Regions from separate parts of the Metabacillus sediminis genome, predicted to be linked through region 2. Evidence: riboswitches for the same ligand, from Rfam matches in the RefSeq annotation. Region 2 holds a riboswitch; the other holds the start of a gene.
What was found. Region 2 has a riboswitch for cobalamin ahead of WCV65_RS08445 (ABC transporter substrate-binding protein). Riboswitches for the same ligand answer to the same signal wherever they lie in the genome.

Region 1 (9,560 bases), 530 kb from region 2:
ACCTATTATATGGCGGCCCCATTCGATTTCAAGCTCGGCGGCTTCTACAATGGTCCTTTCCACGAACACTTTCAAATCCGGTGTATCATATTCCGGATATTGTACAAGCACCTCTCTGAAAATTTTCACGAATAAATCGACGTGAATTTGTTCATCGCGGTTGATGTAGTTAATCATCGTGCTCGTCGCGACCATTTTCTGATTGCGGGCGAGGTTATAAAAGAAGGCGAATCCTGAGTAGAAAAACAGGCCTTCGAGAATGACGTCATAAACAAGCGACTTAAGCAGGTTTTCAACATTTGCGTTTTCTGCAAAAGCCTTATAGCCGTTAGTGACAAAGTCATTCCGTTCTCTTAGTATTTCCTCGCTCCGCCAATACTCGAATACTTCCTCCTGCTTGTTTTTCGGAACGATGCTGGAGAGTACATATGAGTAGGAATGATTGTGAATGACCTCCTGCTGGGCAAGCATAATCATGAGCGCGTTAATGCTGGAGTCTGTGATGTAGTCAGCGACTTTTCCTGCATAATCGGTTTGAATGCTGTCGAGCAGGGCGAGAAGCCCAATGATTTTCAGGAAGGCGTCCTTTTCATACTCATCGAGGTCTTTAAATTGCTTAACATCCTGAGACATATTGATTTCAAACGGTGTCCAGAAGTTCGATAGCATTTTTTTATATTTGGAATACGCCCACGGATAGGCGACATCATCCCAGTTCAAAATGTTGGAGCTCCGGCCGTTGATCAGGGCAGTGGAACGATTCGGCGCATCCGGATCCATAATGGTCCGCTGCGACAGGGCAATATCTGTCATCTGTTTTTCCTCCTAGCTCGCGCATGAATCGCAGTCTTCAATCAGGCTGGAAGTGGAGCGGACATAATACGTTGTTTTAAGTCCTGCATTCCAGGCACCCATGTGAAGAGCAAGCAATTCTTTTGCTTTGATCGTATTCAAAACGTAAAAGTTAAATGAGATCGATTGATCGATATGGCGCTGTCTCGCCGCATTCTGTTCAATGCTCCAATGCTGATCCGTGAAATAGGCGGATTTATAATACCAGGTCGTTTCCGGGCTCAAATCAGGGGCCGTCACCGGAATCTTGTAGTCTTTCTTTTCTTCCGAATAAACCTTTTGAAAAATCGGATCAATACTTGCTGTGCTGCCGGCAATGATGGAGGTGGATGCATTTGGTGCGACGGCCATCAGATAGCCGTTCCGCATGCCGTTTTCAGCGATTTGCTGCTGCAGTTCCTGCCATTCTTCAGAACGGTAGCCTCGGTTCTCAAAATAAGTGCCTGTTTCCCAGCCGGACCCTTCAAATGCCGGATAAGATCCTTTTTCCTTCGCCAGCTCCGAGCTCGCCTGAATGGTCAAAAAGGAAATTTTCTCATATAGCTTATCGGCGTACTGTACCGCTTCCTCACTTTCCCACTTAATCCCTTCAAGAGCTAGAAGGTGATGCCAGCCAAAGGTTCCGAGTCCGATTGCGCGGTATTTCGAATTGGTGAGCTTCGCCTGCAGAACGGGTATTTCGTTTAAATCGATAACGTTATCAAGCATTCGAACCTGGATCGGGACAAGGCGTTCAAGCACATCCTCTCTAACTGCTTTAGCAAGGCTGATGGAAGAGAGATTGCAGACAACAAAATCCCCGGGTGTTTTCACCGTAATGATTTTTCCATCCTCTGTATATTGTTCATCCATCGTGGTAGCGCTTTGGTTTTGGGTGATTTCTGTACAAAGATTGGTACAATATACCATTCCAGCATGTGCATTGGCATTCATCCGGTTCACTTCATCCCGGTAGAACATAAACGGTGTTCCGGATTCCAGCTGGCTGATCATAATGCGTTTCATAATATCGATCGCCGGAATGATTTCCTTCGCCAAATCAGAGTGGCGGACACATTCCCAATATTTTTCCCGGAAGCTGCCGCTGCCTTTTTTCTCGTCAAAAAAATCCTCCAGGCTGTAGCCGAGTGTTTTTCTTACCTCATGCGGGTCGAATAAATACCAGTCACCGCGTTCCTCGACCTGTTCCATGAAAAGATCCGGCAGACAGACGCCCGTGAACAAGTCATGGGTGCGGAGACGCTCATCTCCATTGTTCAGTTTTGAATCAAGGAATGAGAAAATGTCCTTGTGCCATACATCCAGGTAAACCGCAATCGCGCCTTTTCTTTGGCCAAGCTGATCCACGCTGACCGCCGTATTGTTGAGCTGCTTCATCCACGGAAGCACACCGGAGGAAACGCCTTTGAATCCGCGGATATCACTGCCGCGGCTGCGGATTTTCCCAAGATAGACACCGATGCCGCCGCCGCTTTTCGAAAGATTCGCAATGTCTGTGTTGCTGTCAAAAATCCCCTGCAAACTGTCGTCAATTGTATCGATAAAGCAGCTGGACAGCTGACCGACGGATTTCCCTGCATTTGATAGAGTAGGAGTCGCAACCGTCATATAAAGATTGCTCAGCGCCCAGTATGCTTCTTTTACGAGGTGGATCCTGTGCTCCGCCGGCTCTTTTGCCATCAGGGTCATTGCAATGATCATAAACCGTTCCTGAGGAAGCTCCATCACATTTTTGCTGTAGTCGCGGGCAATGTAGCGGTCAGCAAGTGTCCGGAGTCCAATATAGGTGAAGAGCAGATCGCGGTCCGGATCGATTATCTCGCCCAGCTCGCTGATTTCTTTTGGGCTATAGACTTGCGGAATCAGATCTCCGTAAATGCCGATGCTATGAAGCTTATCGACTAATTCAAGAAATGATCCGTACTGCTCTCTTTTTTCATAGCCCCTGCTTTTGGCCGCTTCAGCATAGAGCTGATCCAAATACAGACGGGCACAGAAGTATGTCCAATCCGGCTCAAGCTCGGATATATTGGCCAAGCCTTCTAATATGCTTAGGTTTTTTATTTGTTTTTCTGTATATGTATCTCTGGATGCAATCAATTCTTTTAATCTCTCTGTAAAGTGATGCAAATCAAGGTGGGGGAAGTCCGTCCCGGCTTCCTGAATCCATTGAGTAAAGTCATGTTCGTCAAACGGCCCTTTTATGCCTTTTTCATTGGTAATCATCGTCATCGTATCGGTTGTCATAGCCATCCTCCTCCAAGGGAAAATAAAAAATCCGCTCTTGGCAATTGAGCGGATCAAACGATAGAATAAAAGAGGATCTTTTATTTCCACCGTTTCATCTTCCCAATCCCCGGGAAAAGCGAAACATATCCAGCATCGGCAGGTCTCCTGACTTGTGCTTCCTCCTACTTTGAGCCCTTCCCGTACGAAGCCGTACAGTGGTATGCCCATTTCGTCACACTTACAGTTGCGGGGACAGTTCCGGTATCTCACCGGATTCCCTTTTAAGCTAATCTTAGCACCGTTTGCTGTGGAATATAATCAATATATAGTAGTTTGTTTTTTGTTTGTATTCTATATCTTGTGTTTAGTATAGATACATATTATAGGACAAGAATGCAGATTTCAACTATTTACCGTCAAAAATATTCTTTTTTATTTATTCGGATGTGCTTGACAACAGCGCGGCCCACCGTTTGTAATGATAAGAACAAATCCTAAACGTTAGAGGTGCACAATGAAAATCCTGATGAATACGAAACTGATTGATAGAGGGCAGGCAAAAGTAGATATTGAAGACAGAGGGTATCAGTTTGGAGACGGTGTATACGAAGTGATCCGCGTGTATGAGGGAGAAATTTTTACAATGGATGAACACCTTCAGAGACTCGAAAGAAGTGCAGGTGAAATCAAAATCTCTCTTCCTTACAGTTTGACGGAGCTTAAAGACAGAATAAGAGAATTGGTGTCAGTGAATCAGGTATGGGACGGCGGAATCTATATGCAGGTGACAAGAGGGGTCAGCCCAAGAAATCATCTTTTTCCCGGATCAGATATTCCAGCTCAGCTGGTAGCCTATCCGATTCCATCGAAACGTCCGGAAGAGCTTCAAAAAACCGGCGTTGAGGTCATCACAGCGGAGGATATGCGCTGGAAACGATGCGACATTAAAAGCCTGAATCTTCTGTGGAATGTGATGGCGAAACAGGAAGCTGCGGACGCAGGAAAATTTGAAACCATTTTTGTGCGGGACGGTATTGTCACAGAAGGAAGCTCAACAAATTTTTATGCAGTTAAGGATGGAACGGTTTATACGCATCCCTCCAATCACTTCATTTTGAACGGGATCACACGCCTTAAAATATTGGAAGCATGCAGAAATGCCGGGGTAAATACAGTGGAAAGAGAAATTCAGGCATCCGAACTCGATCAGTATGAGGAAGCCTTTATCTCCTCTACAACGATCGAAGTTATGCCGATTGTAAAAATTGACGGCAAATCCTACAGCAAAGGAAAGCCGGGACCGGTCACCCTGTCGATTCAAAAAGCGTTCCGGGATTTGCTTCCCGACCGGAAAAAGGACGGCGTTTTATAAGCAGTAATACCATTTAAAACCCGGGAATGCTGTTCAATACGCATTCCCGGGTTTTATTATGAGCAGCACATTGATGAAAGTGCAGTTGTAAGCTTTTCCAAAGATTTAAGGTACAATAAAAGAATCTCACTGAAAGGTGCAAACCATTGAAATGAAAAGTGTAAAACTGATAGCGGGAATTTCATTAGCCGCAAGCATATTGTGGATAGGCGGTTTAGGATACACGGTGAACAGCCAATTTTTTCAGCAGCCTGATCCTCCTGCAAAAATGATCACCAAAACATCTGATCCAAAGCCGGTCAAGCAGGATGGTGAGTATCTTGTCGTTGGGCTTGGCGATTCTCTTACAAGAGGGATTGGCGACGGAAGCGGGAAAGGATATGTCGGGTATTTAATGGATCATCTGCGAGGCAAGTCAGAGCAGAAGTTCCAGCTCTCTAATTTATCTATCAGCGGACAGACATCGTCCGGGCTGGACAAGCAGCTGAAGCAGGCAGAAATACAGCGCCAAATCAGTAAGGCCGATGCCATTGTAATGACCATCGGGGGAAATGATCTTTTTGCGGGCGGACAGGTGATGAACGACCTTTCGACCAAGACGGTTGAACAGACAAGAACGGCTTTCATCAAAAGACTTGGGGGAATTTTTAAGCAAATCCGTACCATCAATCCTGATGCGACGATCTTTTACATTGGGCTTTATAACCCGTTTAATGATCTTTCCAATCGCTCAGTAACCTCCGGCATTGTCCGAGAGTGGAATTTTTATACCGCTAATGAAGCGGCAAAATATAAGAAAACCATTTTGGTGCCAACCTTTGATTTGTTTGAACAGAACGTGAATGACTATCTGTACAGTGATAAATTTCATCCTAATGAAGAGGGGTATAAGCTAATAGGAGAGCGGCTGTCCTCGCTCATCATCTTCAGTGAGGAGGGGAAGAAAAAATGACAGAAAATGTGACGCTCTCTGTAACGGGTCTAAAGAAAAGGATCAAAAAAAAGGAAATTATTAAAGGGCTAAGTTTTGAGCTTCAAAAAGGGGAAGTATTCGGATTTTTAGGTCCGAACGGAGCTGGTAAAACGACGACTATCCGTATGCTGGTCGGGTTGATTAAACCGACATCAGGCAAGATCACCATATGCGGATATGACTTGGAAAAGCAGTATACAAAAGCCATCCGGAATATCGGCTGCATCGTTGAAAATCCGGAGCTTTATACGTATTTAAGCGGGCGGGAAAATCTTGAGTATTTCAAACGGATGATTCCGGGTTTGAAAAAGGAGCGGATTGATGAAGTTGTCCATCTTGTCCGGCTCGAGCACCGCATTGATGACCGGGTCAGTACGTATTCGCTCGGGATGAGGCAAAGACTTGGGATTGCCCAGGCGCTCCTTAGCCGTCCCAAAGTTCTCATCTTAGATGAACCGACAAACGGTCTAGATCCGATGGGAATTCGGGAAATGCGCGAATTTATCCGGTATCTTGCAGAGAAGGAGGGATTAACCGTTCTTGTTTCTTCCCATCTGCTCAGTGAAATCCAATTAATGTGCGACCGGGTAGCCATTATGTCGAAAGGAAAGGTTCTCCGTGTTGACACCGTTACGGCCTTGCTGACAGAAAAAGAGCGAGTAATCTGGCATGCTGAGCCCCTTTCAAAAGCGAAGGAGCTGCTCGGACAGGAAACGGCGATTCTTGCAGAGAAGGACGGAACGCTTATAACTGCAAATGACGAAAGTCAGATCGCCGTTTGGAATCAAAAGCTCGTCAACGAAGGTGTAAGTGTAAAAGGAATCGAAATAAAGCTTCCAACACTGGAAGACCTCTTCATTGAACTGACAGAAGGTGAAACCATTGATTAATCTGGTCTACAACGAAATGATTAAGATTGTCCGCAAAAAGAGGCTGTTTATTATTATGGGCATCATTGCCGTACTGGCGGCGCTGTTTACATATGCCCAAGTAAAGAAACATGAAGAATCAGTCAAAGAAGCGGGAACTGAAGACTGGCGGACTCAGGTGCAGCAGGAGATTATTAATACGCAAAACAGGCTGAGCTCAGGCGGCATTTCGGGTGAGTGGAAAGAATTTATGCAAATCCGGGTCAATCAGCAGCAGTATTACCTGGACCATGATACCAATCCATCAGCCCCAGGTGCTCCGACCTTTATGAAAATATTCGCTGAAAATTCGATTGATTTGCTTTTGCCCCTGATGGTGATGGTCATTGCAAGTGACATCGTTTCATCGGAGCATACAAACGGAACAATCAAGCTGCTGCTGACTAGGCCGGTTAAAAGGTGGAAAATCCTTTTAAGCAAATATATTACGCTTCTTTTATCCATCTCGTTTATTGTCCTGTCTGTTGGATTCTTAACGTATCTCGTTTCAGGAGTCGCCTTAGGCTATACCGGGTGGAATTTACCTGTGTTAACCGGATTTACGGTAAACGGCGGCCAGCTTGATACGAGTCAGGTACAAATGATGAGCCTTTGGCAGTACCTCCTCATGGACTTCGGTCTTGTCTGGTTTGTTGCGGTGGTTGTCGGCACGCTCACCTTTGCCCTTTCCTCCGTGATGAAAAGTACCGCCTCCGTCATGGGTGTCATGCTCTCCCTTCTTATAGCGGGAGCCATCCTTGCTAATATGGTATCAGCATGGGATTCAGCCAAATACCTTTTTATGGTGAACTTAAGGCTGACCGATTATATTAGCGGCATGGCGCCGCCGATCAACGGTATGACGCTTGGATTTTCGATGACGGTACTGACAATTTGGGCCGCTGCGGCACTGGTCGTTTCCTTTTTCTTTTTTACGAGAAAGGATGTTTATTAAAACTAAAAAAAGAGGCTGTCCAGCTGCTCTCAGCACAGAGTCTCGCACCTTCCACTCCGATCAGCCTTGAGTATACCTATTTAAAAAACGAAATCCCCGGAGTGCTCACACAGCGTCCGGGGGTGGTGTTCAAACATATCCTTTCAGGAGGCTTTTTTAAACAGCCTCCTTTTTTTGATCCTCCTAACTTTGAATCTCTTTTATATTCTTTCCTCCTAAGAATGCATGCCCCGTTTTCATTGCGGCAATGGTCTCAAAGCCATAGCGGCTATAAACATTTTCAACCCTTTCATTGATTGGAAGTACCCAAAGTTTATCGATATGTTTTCTCACAGCTTCTTCTTGAATAAAGGATAGTAAATCACCAATCAATCCTTTTCCTCTGAATGACTGAAGCGTGGCGACACTTTCTACACGGGCCTGATTTTTTTCTTCAAACATACAGGCAGCCCCGCACGCTTTTCCATCATAACGAAGAAGATAATGGGTAAAGGAGGGATGACTGAATTGTTTTTTGAATATCTTTTCAATGACTTCCTTCCCGCCGAATTCCTTTATGCTGCCCTGAATTTGAAGGGCTTCGCTCAAATTGCCTTGATTTACTTTTTCAATCGTTACATGCCGTCCCTTCACTTTTTCAGTAACATGTCCCGTCCATAATTGAACAGGGCTGATCAACTCTTCATATTGAAACCCTTTTGCTTTCAGTTCCGTAATTAAAGATAGCTGGTTTTCAAGCTGATACAGATAAAATCTTGGGATGATGTTCCTGGATTGATAAAAGCGTATAACTTCATCTGCCAAAAGCGCCGGGTCCAGACACTCCTTGCTGATGTGTGCATGATTAGCATCATAATAGTTCGGCTCATTTTCATTCAAAAACAGCGAGCCCCATGCAGTTTCTTTTCGTGTTGTGAACGTTTCTAAGTTAGCGAAATCAAGTTTTAATACTTCTTGCAGGTTAATCACATAGCACCTCTGATTTTATTTTTCCATCCAAATTATTGTATAGCGTAATGTAAAAGGATGGAAAGTCTTGAAATTTGAAAAGTAAATAAAGGAGCCAGACAACAGAGTAACAGACTGTCCATTTAAAAAGAAGCAGCCAAACGGCATGCTTCTTTTTCGATTAAGCGGCCAAATTGATCGAATCGGCTTTTTTATTTGGAAGAAACCCGTACAAAATTGAAAAAATAGGAGACAGGTACAAAAAGAATGCAAACGGAATGTAGTGAACCACATCAACACCTAGTGACTGTGCAAAGAACGCTCCGCTGACACCCCAAGGGACAAGCGGGTTCACGAGTGTTCCTGCATCTTCCAGCGTTCTTGACAGGTACCTATTCGGTATCCCCAGTTTCCCGTACATCGGTTTAAGTGATTGACCGGGAATCAGAATAGACATGTACTGCTCTCCTGTTGAAAAATTGACACTGATGGAGGACGCGGCGGTCGAAGCAATCAGCTGTCCGCGGGACTTCACTTTTTTAATTAGACCGTTCATTAAGGACTGGATCACACCGAGTTTTTCCATTAAACCGCCGAGAGCAAATGCAATCATGATGAGTGAGATGGACCACATCATGGATTGAAGTCCGCCGCGGTTTAAAATCGATGCTGCCTGTTCGTTCGCCACTTCGAATTTGGTTCCATTTTGAAGGATGCTCATAAACTGGGCGAAGTCGCCATTGCCGGCTAAAATACCTGTAAAACCGGCTGTTGCCAGTCCGATAATCAGTGTTGGAATGATTGGTTTTTTGAGCATAGCCAGCGCAACGACGATAACAGGTGAAAGCAAGGTAAACCATCCTGTGCTGACTGCACCGGAAATAGCCTTCATAATTTCTTTCATTTCACCGGCTCCAGCAGGATCTATGGTGATCGACCGTCCCATTATGAAGAAAATAACGGCTGTCAGCAAAATAGCCGGTATAGTCGTTTTCATCATATGGCGGATATGCTCAATAATCGAAATTTCAGCCACTCCAGCCGCAAAGTTTGTTGTATCAGACATAGGCGACATCTTATCCCCGAAACAGGCTCCGCAAATAACGGCGCCGGCAGCCCACTCTAATGGAATCCCGGCAGCTGCCGCAATTCCCATCAGAGCAACTCCTACCGTACTGACCGTGGTAAAACTGCTTCCGACGAGCATGGAAACAATCATACAGCTGATCAGGCCCGTAATTAGAAGGAACTGAGGCTGAATCACAGACAGAGAAAAGTGTATGACCGTTGGAATTGTTCCGCTGAACATCCAGGCAGCGATCA
Region 2 (9,560 bases):
ACAAATGCTTAATAGTGGATATGAGACAACCAGTCTATTTACAGATTTGGCTAATCCGACATCCAACAAGATCTACAGAGAAATCGGCTATAAGCCGGTTCAGGACGTTGTGAAAATCCTATTTGAAGAAAGACCGAAAAAACCAGCAGAGTAAAATCTGCTGGTTTTTTGCGAATTCATAGAGTGTGTTAGCTGGAAAACTCTGATTCCTTTCCTTTTCTAGGCCATAGCGTATAGCTAAAGCTATAGACAAAATCTGCAGCTAAAATTAAAGACCAGTAGCGAATGGCGTTTAGAAGTTCAGCCGTTCTGGAACCATCGCCAATCATTACGATCATTCCAATTAGCAGACCGCAGCCTATTGTCCATGCTAATAGATGCCGGTACCAGCCTAATCGCTCATTTTTAGCATGCTCTTTGCCAAGCTTCGCAGGTTTCACCGGTGCCGGACCGCCGGCATATCGGTGAGCGAAGCGAACGTCTGCCCATTGAATCATTTTATGTCCGAAAGCAATCGTTGAGCCAATATAAATGGCTGCAATTGCGTGTACAAATTCAGCTTCTTTTCCAGAGCTTAAATCGATTACCGCCGCAGCAATTAAAATCAGATCAATGACAGGTGTACATAGAAGCAATACTGCTCCGGTTTTTTTCATTCGAAGCAAATACCGTGCACCCAACCCTGCGATTACAAAGATCCAGAATCCAATTTCGCATCCTATAATAAGCCAGCCAATCATGAATCATTCTCCTTTTTCGTACATGTGTGTTAAAAACATATTAACACAACTGTATTAAAAAGGCAATATGTGATAAACTTGAACTATGCCTAAATTTGTAGATCATGAAAAACAAAAAGAAAAAATAGCCGAAGCAGTATGGAGAATTGTTGCGAGAGATGGAATGGAGCAGGTTTCAGTCCGGAATGTGGCAAAAGAAGCCGGTCTTTCACCAGGATCGATGCGGCATTATTTTTCCACTCAATCAGAATTGATTGTGTTTACGATGAAGTTTATATCAGAAAAAATAAGAAAAAGAGCAGAAGGAGCTGTATTTTCAGGTGACCATATGGAAGATATGGCCATGCTGCTGGAAGAAGCCCTTCCGCTGAATGATGAAAGGAGAACGGAAACGGAGGTTTGGTTTGCGTTTATCGCAAAAGCTTTTACTGACCGTGAGCTGGCTCCGCATAGCGCTGAATTATATGATGAAATAAAAAGAGGAGTTACCCTGATCATTACAGGGCTAATGACATTAGGTTTGGCAAAGGAAAACCTGGATCCAGAAATAGAGATTGAGCGTCTGTTTGCTTTAATTGATGGATTAGCTATTCATGGTGTGATCAGACCGGATGAGTGCAGTCCTAGAAAAATGAGCAGAGTTGTCCGCCATCATTTGCAATCTCTTTGTAAATGATGGTTGACAGTTAAAGTAATTTCTGAATATACTAAATGTACTATTTGCAGAAGGGAATGAATTTGGGCCAATGAAGCTGTAATCTTATTTTCTGACGTTTCTTTAATAAAAAGGAACCAAAAGAGAGTAGGATTCGTGCGCCCATTTTTCATTCAAAAGCCGTCAAAAGTGTTTTTGGCATAGGCTTTTTTTGAATACGGCATTCGTCATCCTCTTCAGGTTCCTAAGAGGTTTTTTTGTATTCAAAAAAGAGTGGGATGTGCTGCGTATGCTATTGATGAAAATAAGAAATATAAATAAAAGCTTTGGAGAACGGGATGTTTTAATGGGTTTAGATTTAGATATAGCTTTGGGGGACAGGATTGGTCTTGCCGGGTACAACGGGACGGGAAAAACAACGTTTGCAAAAATTCTTGCCGGTATCCTCCCAATGGATGAAGGCTATATAGATGGATTCAGCAAAAAAGTAAAAATCGGTTATCTGCAGCAGTCTGTTGATTATACGGATGATAGTTTAAAGGTTCAGGAGCATTCTAAGGAATGGCTGAAATCCGCAAAAATGCTCGGAATTGGTTCACTGGAAGGGCATCGTGAAAGGCGGCATTTAAGCGGCGGAGAAAAATTAAAGGTCGCGTTGACCAATGTGCTTCAAGGGAATCCGGATTTGCTTATCCTGGATGAACCGACGAATCATATGGATCTGCGGGGAATCAAATGGCTGACGTCAGAACTGCAGCAATTCAGCGGGACGGTCCTGATTATTTCTCATGATCGTTATTTTCTTGATCAAACCGTAACGAGAATTGAAGAGCTCGACGATGGAAAGCTCATTTCCTATGAGGGGAACTACTCAGTTTACAGGAAAGAGAAGCAGCGCAGGTTTGAGATTCAAGAGAGGGATTATGAAAAGCAGCAGCGATATAAAAAACGGATTGAAGGCCAGATGGAGAACTTAAAGAGCTGGTCCGAGAAGGCTCACAGGGATTCCACCAAGAGCAAGACGAATGAGAAGCTTCCTATGGGCTATAAAGAAACTCAAAGAGTGAAAGCAAAGAAAATGGACATCCAAATCCGATCCAAAATGAAACGGCTGAATGCCGAAATGGAAAAGAATAAAGTAGAAAAGCCTAAAGAAGATACGAGCGTTTATTTTGATTTTTCTGCTTCCCAAAAGCGCGGGAAACGAGTTCTTGAAGGGACTGGAGCGGCAAAAGCATTTGGTTCAAGAACGCTGTTTCATCAAAGTCACTTTTATTTGAAACATGGAGAAAGAGCAGCACTAATCGGACCGAATGGAAGCGGAAAAACGACTTTTCTAAACATTTTATTAGGAAAAGAGGAGCTCTCTGAAGGCCGAATATGGTTCAGCCATTCTCTTAAAATCGGCTATTTGAGCCAGGAGGTAGAAGACTTAAACGCAAATTTGACTCCGATTCAAGCCCTCGGTTTAACGGAACGGGATCTAATAAGCCGGGCAATGGACATGAGTGCCCATCTGGGATTAGCGGAGATGATGGACCGAAAAATTGAAGAGCTCAGTCTTGGACAAAGAACAAAGGTGAAATTAATCGGGCTCCTTTTGCAGGAACTTGATATGCTTATTTTAGATGAACCGACTAATCACCTCGATCTTCCGTCAAGAGAGCAGCTGGAGGAAACACTCCGTCTGTTTTCTGGGACATTACTCATTGTCTCCCATGATTATTACTTTTTGGAGAAGCTCTCTGATTGTCTGCTGGTCATCGAAGAGGATCAGGTAATTCGCAGATATGAAATGACTTTAAATGAATGGGAGAAAAAAGATTCTTTAAACGAATCCCAGGATGATAAGGAACAGCTTCTGATTCTTGAGACCGAACTTTCTGCCGTACTTGGGAAGCTAAGCCTGCTGCAGCCGGGAGATCCGGAGTATGCAGAGCTCGATAATAGCTTTAATCTGCTTATGAGCAGAAAAAAAGACCTAAACAATAGGTGAAGTAAGACATTGTTCGATCCTAATGGTACAATCGATTCAATAAGCATGTCCGAAAATAGCGGGGGATGAATATGGAAACAATTGTCGAACGGGTGATGGGAATTTTACCAAATCAAAAACCGGTGATCATTGCGGTTAGCGGAACGGCCGGATCAGGATTTGAGACACAGGCCCGGGTACTTCAGGGGGAACTTGTAAAACAGGGGATTCTCGTTCATTTAGAGGAATTAACGGAGGAGCCGGTGGATATTGATCCTGAAAATCCGGCCAAAAGCTGGTACGAACAATCCATGCCCTATTGTAAAGGAAAGACGGCTATTAATAAAGCAAAGCTTCATAAAGAGCTAGATATCGTTATTATAAGCGGTGCATTTTTGCTGAAAAATACACTTCACCATTTATTCGACACGTCCATCTGGGTAGACTGCACTGAAAACACAGCGAAGGAACGGGAATACGCAGACGGCCAGGTTAACATTGAGTGGAAATCCGGAGCACAGAAAATACACGAAACCATTGATGAGCCCAAAAAAACAGCCCATCTTATCATCCAGAATGATCCCCTTCTTGAACAGGGGCCAAAGGATTCAAAAGGGATTATATAATGGAAAGTAAGAAAAAGCGGGTATCTGTCAGTGCAGCCTGTTTGTTACGTTAACTTAAAGGAAGAAGGCAGTTCGGGATCAGGATCCCGGCTGCTCTTTTTAGTTTGAGAACCGACTTAAGGGCGGACAATTAAATTTTCTTCCCGCTGATCTTCGTCCGGCAAATTGGCAAACGATACACTCATTCCCCCCAGTATAATCCCTGCCAGCACCAGACTAATCACTATTCTTCTGCCCATATCTCTCATCTTTTGAACCCTCCGCTCATTAATAGAAAATCCTTCACCAATATAAAGCGGGGACAAGCTGTTTGGAAAGGGATAAACCTCTTCTTTTTGAAAAATGGGGAAATATACCTGTTCCGAACTGAAACTAGGTCCCATAAGAAGGCGGTTACTCAATCTATAAAAATTACTCAACGAGAGAAATGGTTTGGTGATGAGATATTCCGCTAAGCCCTTCATCAAAAGCCGTGTCTATGCATGTCATCCTTACATAGGATACAATGCAAATAGAGGATAGGGATAGGAGGAGAATCATGGAGCCAAAGTGGGTAACATGGGCAAAGGAGATTCAGTCTCTTTCACAGGCGGGTCTTGCTTATTCAAAGGACCAATTTGATATAGAGCGGTTTGAGCGTCTGAGGGAGCTGAGTCAGGAGATTATGGCCCAATATACCGAAGTGCCGATGGAAAAGCTTCCAGAATTGTTCGCAAACGAAACAGGCTATCAGACGCCTAAAGTGGATGTTAGAGCAGTTGTTTTTAGAGACAACAAGATCCTTCTCGTTCGGGAGATGATGGATGGTCGCTGGTCCCTGCCTGGAGGATGGGCGGATATCGGGGTAAGTCCTTCGGAAAATGCAGCAAAGGAGGCATTTGAGGAGTCTGGGTTAGAAGTTAAGCCAGTAAGGCTGATTGCGGTGATGGACAAGAAGTGCCATCCTCATCCGCCTGGAGCCTATCATATTTATAAGCTTTTCTTTTTGTGTGAAGAAATAGGGGGCAAGCTCACAACTGGTTTTGAGACATTGGATGCAGGTTTTTTTGGACTGGATGAACTTCCTGAACTTTCTGTTGGCAGAATTACAGAAAGCCAGATTAGAATTTTGTTTGAGTATGGATGGGATGCAGAAAAACAGGTGTACTTTGATTAACGACTGTGAAAAGCAGCTGTCTGCTGCTTTTTCCTTTTCATAAGTTAATAGAAAGCGACTGACATGAGGCTTAAGGTTGTGTATAATACTTCGTGTACGAAATATTCATATCGATAAGGTGTAGGTGCTGATTTTTTTGTCAGCTTAAAAGGGAAGCCGGTTTAACTCCGGCGCGGTCCCGCCACTGTAAATGGGAGTGACCTGCTTAATCCACTGTGCGGCAATGCATGGGAAGGAGCGGGGAGCGATGATCATGAGCCAGGAGACCTGCCTCACACCTCGTCACCGCATACCTACGAGGATAGGATGGTGTTAACGTTGACAGGAAAGTCTCTTATTGGCTTATGCAGTCTACATAACATGAACCGTCATCTCCTTTTGCCAGGGAGGTGTTTTTTGTTTTTCAGGAAATCCAGCCAAGCTTGAGCTGGTGACGGCAACGCAATTGAAGAATGATTACGGGGGATAAAAAAATGAATAAGTACTTATCTGCTTTAACAGCGCTGCTTTTGACAGCGGGCGTCTTAGGAGGCTGCGCATCTGATTCTGCAGCACCTGAGAAAACAAAGGAACAGCAGGCATCACAGGAAAACAAAACAGAATTTCCAATTATAATAAAAGATGCATCCAATTCAGAAGTGACAATTGAAGATGAGCCGAAGAAAATTGTTTCTCTAATTCCGAGCAATACGGAAATTATCTTTTCTATGGGTTTGGGAGATAAAGTTGTTGGCGTAACCGATAACGATAACTATCCGGAAGAAGCTCTTAGGAAAGAAAAAGTCGGCGGAATGGATTTTAATGTTGAGAAAATTATTGGCCTTCAGCCTGATTTGGTGCTGGCACATGAATCAGGGGCGCATAATTCCGCTGATGGACTGAAACAGCTGAAGGATGCAGGAATTGATGTAGTGGTGGTCAATGAGGCACAAAGTTTCGAAGAAGTTTATGAGTCTATGGAAATGATCGGGAAGGCAACGGGAGAAGGTGAGAAGTCTGAGAAAATGATTGATGGAATGAAAAAGGATCTTGCCAATATCGAAGAAAAAGCAGCGAGCATCCCGGATGATCGAAGAAAAAGGGTGTTCGTAGAGGTTTCTCCTTCACCCGAAATCTATACAGCAGGCAAAGACACGTTCCTTAATGACATATTAACGACGGTCGGAGCTGAAAATGCTGCGGCAGCACAAAGCGGATGGCCGAAAATGACCGAAGAAGCAATTGTTAAATTGAATCCAGATACCATTGTGACGACCTATGGCTATTATAGTCCGGATCCCATTAAACAGGTGATGAGCCGGAAAGGCTGGGAGAGTGTTGCCGCAATCAAAAATAAAGCAGTTTTTGACGTGCATTCGGATAAAGTTACAAGACCGGGTCCGCGTTTAATTGAAGGAGTAGAAGAACTTGCGCACTCAATCTATCCGGACGTTTTTACAAAATAACCGTATCTTTCAATATACTTTGGCGATCCTTTTTTTAGCGGTCGCCTTTTTAGCTGCCGTTTCTATTGGTACTGCAGCTATTTCTCCAGCTGAAATTGTTTCTGTTCTATTAGGCGGAAATGCGGCTTCTGAGGCAAATGAAAATATATTAATGTCGATTCGTATTCCGCGTGTTCTCCTCGCAGGCCTTGTAGGGGCGGCACTTGCTTTATCAGGTGCCGCTTTTCAGGGGCTGCTGAGAAATCCGCTAGCCGATCCTTATACACTCGGAGTTTCCTCGGGTGCATCTCTCGGAGCAGTTAGTGTTATTTATTTTGGATTCCAGGCGTTCGGCAGTTTTTCCCTGCCAATCGTCAGCATCGCTTCCGGATTTCTGACCATGTTTGGTGTCCTTGGATTTGCTTATCTCGCCCAGAGGAGAACGTCAATGGAGACGATGATCTTAGCAGGGATTATCTTTAACTCGTTTTTAGGTTCTTTCATTTCCCTGATCATCGCTTTGAGCGGAGAGGAGCTCAGGCAGGTAATGAACTGGCTTCTTGGCAGTGTTTCGATGAGAGGCTGGCCATATGTACATATGATTTTGCCGTTTACAGCTGCTGGTGCATTTCTGCTTCTTATGCACAGCAGAGAATTGAATGCATTTGCCTTCGGAGAGGACCGGGCGCGCCATATTGGAGTTAATGTGAAACGGAAGCAATTTCTTATCATTATTTCCGCTTCAATGCTGACGGGTTCTGCGGTTGCTGTTTCCGGGACGATTGGTTTTGTCGGACTTGTTATTCCTCATATGACGAGGCTCCTGTGCGGAAGTGATCACCGCCATTTGCTTCCATTATCGATGATATTCGGAGCAGGATTTCTGATTTTGACTGATTTGCTGGCAAGGACGGTCATTTCACCGGTAGAGCTTCCAATTGGGATTATCACCGCAATTGCCGGAGCCCCGGTTTTTGCCGCTATTCTGGCAGCTAAGAAAAGAAGTTCGTAGGAAAGGAGGTTAATATATGATTTCAGTTCAGAATATTGCTGGCGGATATCATCAAAAAAACATATTGAATAACATCTGTTTCTCCGTGCAGGAAGGGGAGTTCTTCGGTATTCTCGGACCTAATGGCAGCGGGAAAACGACATTGATGAAGATGCTATCAGGCATTCTGCCGGTGACAAAAGGACAAATCATGATAAAAAATAAGAACGTAACGGCATACTCCAGCAAAGAACTGGCGAAGGTGATGGCTGTTCTGCCCCAGCTTACCCAGACAGCGTTTGACATGACGGTAAAGGAAGCGGTCAGTATTGGACGCTACCCCCATCAGGCAAGGATTCTTCCAAGGTGGACAGTTGAGGATGAAGAGCTTGTGGAGCTTGCGATGAAGGATACAGGGGTCGCCGGATTTGCCGGGCGTTCAATCCAGAGCTTAAGCGGTGGAGAACAGCAGCGCGTCTTTTTGGCTCAGGCACTTGCCCAGGATCCGGATATTTTGCTTTTGGATGAGCCGACGAATCATTTAGATCTTGCATTCCAGCAAAGTCTTCTTTCACGTTTAAAGAGCTGGACAAAAAAACGGAACTTAACGATTGTTTCTATTTTCCACGATTTGAATATGGCCAGCCTGTATTGCGACAGAGTGATGCTTTTGAGCGAAGGAGCCATTTCAGATATCGGGACACCTTATGAAGCGCTGCAGGAGCCAACATTAAAAAAGGTGTACAGCGCAGAGGTTAAACGCCATTATCATCCGTCCCATCAAAGCCCGCAGGTCATTCTGGATTCCCCGGGAAGCCCGGAAAGGCAAGTCAGGATTACAGAGGAATGGCTGTCTATTCACCCTGAATACATCGCTTTAAAATCACCAATTCCGTTAAAAACGCTGTCTTCTGCTGTTGTTCATGCTGGTATTGGCTGGTATACGACCTTTTTAAACAGACATGTAGATCTAAATTACAGCACCGATCATGCACAGGTGGATTTAATCCGTTTCATTCAGTCAAAAGGCTTTGATCCGAATGAAACGGCTGGGATGATGACGGCGGTTCAGCTGGAGGATGTCAGTGTAAAAATGACCGAGCTCGCGGGCTTTTCCATATTGACAGTCGTGACTGCCGGAACAGGCAATGCGGCAGATGCTTCGAGTGGAATGGACAGACTGAGTGCTTCCCAAGGTACGATCAACACATGGGTATTTGTAAATGGAATCTGCTCAGAGGAAGCATTCATCCAAGCTGTAATTACAGCGACAGAAGCGAAAACGAGGGCTTTGGCAGACCGGTTTATTCAAGACCCTGTAACGAAAACCCTGGCTACTGGAACAACGACGGACAGTGTTCTGATTGCCGCTACCCAGCAGGGACAGGAATTGCCTTACGGCGGTCCTGCAACAGAGCTTGGCAGGGCTATTGGAAAAAGCGTGTATGATTGTACAATCGATTCCGTCGGCCGGTATTTGGAGAAAAAAAGACATGCTTAATCATCTGCTTGCCTTAAGTATTGCATTTCTCCTTGATCGGCTCCTTGGAGATCCCCCAAAGATGCCCCACCCTGTCAGGTGGTTCGGTACAATGATTGCTTTATTGGAAAAGAGGCTGAATAAAGGGGAATACAGGAAGATAAAAGGGATTATGATGGTGCTGATTCTCTCAGCGGCGGTCGTCGCCGCGGTGATTGTTTTACAAGAATTGTGCTACACTCTTCATCCTGCGGCCGGTGTTCTTTTCGAAGCAGCGGTTATCTTTACTGCAATCGCCGAGCGAAGCTTAAAGGAAGCAGCATTGGAAGTGGAAAAACCATTAAGGTCCGGTTTGATTGACGAAGCCCGGATGAAACTGTCCTATATTGTAGGCAGAGATACAGAAGACCTTCACGAAAGCGAAATCGTGAGAGGAGCGGTCGAAACGGTTGCAGAAAATACAAGTGATGGAGTGACAGCACCGCTATTTTGGGCGGCAGCCGGCGGAGCTCC

Region 1: it holds a riboswitch for cobalamin, as region 2 does, so the genes downstream of both, WCV65_RS05745 (ribonucleoside-diphosphate reductase subunit alpha) here and WCV65_RS08445 (ABC transporter substrate-binding protein) in region 2, are expected to answer to the same signal.

The regions. Positions count from the first base shown of each region.
Region 1 covers NZ_CP147407.1:1,061,944-1,071,503, forward strand. The annotation lists gene WCV65_RS05740 (ribonucleotide-diphosphate reductase subunit beta) at 1-813, opposite strand, end outside; gene WCV65_RS05745 (ribonucleoside-diphosphate reductase subunit alpha) at 826-3,105, opposite strand; cobalamin riboswitch at 3,219-3,399, opposite strand; gene dat (D-amino-acid transaminase) at 3,596-4,453, shown strand; gene WCV65_RS05755 (SGNH/GDSL hydrolase family protein) at 4,605-5,405, shown strand; gene WCV65_RS05760 (ABC transporter ATP-binding protein) at 5,402-6,316, shown strand; gene WCV65_RS05765 (ABC transporter permease) at 6,309-7,289, shown strand; gene WCV65_RS05770 (GNAT family N-acetyltransferase) at 7,473-8,258, opposite strand; gene nhaC (Na+/H+ antiporter NhaC) at 8,419-9,560, opposite strand, start outside.
Region 2 covers NZ_CP147407.1:1,588,849-1,598,408, forward strand. The annotation lists gene WCV65_RS08410 (GNAT family N-acetyltransferase) at 1-154, shown strand, start outside; gene WCV65_RS08415 (hypothetical protein) at 189-740, opposite strand; gene WCV65_RS08420 (TetR family transcriptional regulator C-terminal domain-containing protein) at 826-1,416, shown strand; gene WCV65_RS08425 (ABC-F family ATP-binding cassette domain-containing protein) at 1,685-3,391, shown strand; gene WCV65_RS08430 (hypothetical protein) at 3,463-3,996, shown strand; gene WCV65_RS08435 (protein YkpC) at 4,113-4,244, opposite strand; gene WCV65_RS08440 (NUDIX hydrolase) at 4,535-5,152, shown strand; cobalamin riboswitch at 5,258-5,442, shown strand; gene WCV65_RS08445 (ABC transporter substrate-binding protein) at 5,626-6,597, shown strand; gene WCV65_RS08450 (iron ABC transporter permease) at 6,560-7,588, shown strand; gene WCV65_RS08455 (adenosylcobinamide amidohydrolase) at 7,605-9,068, shown strand; gene cbiB (adenosylcobinamide-phosphate synthase CbiB) at 9,061-9,560, shown strand, end outside.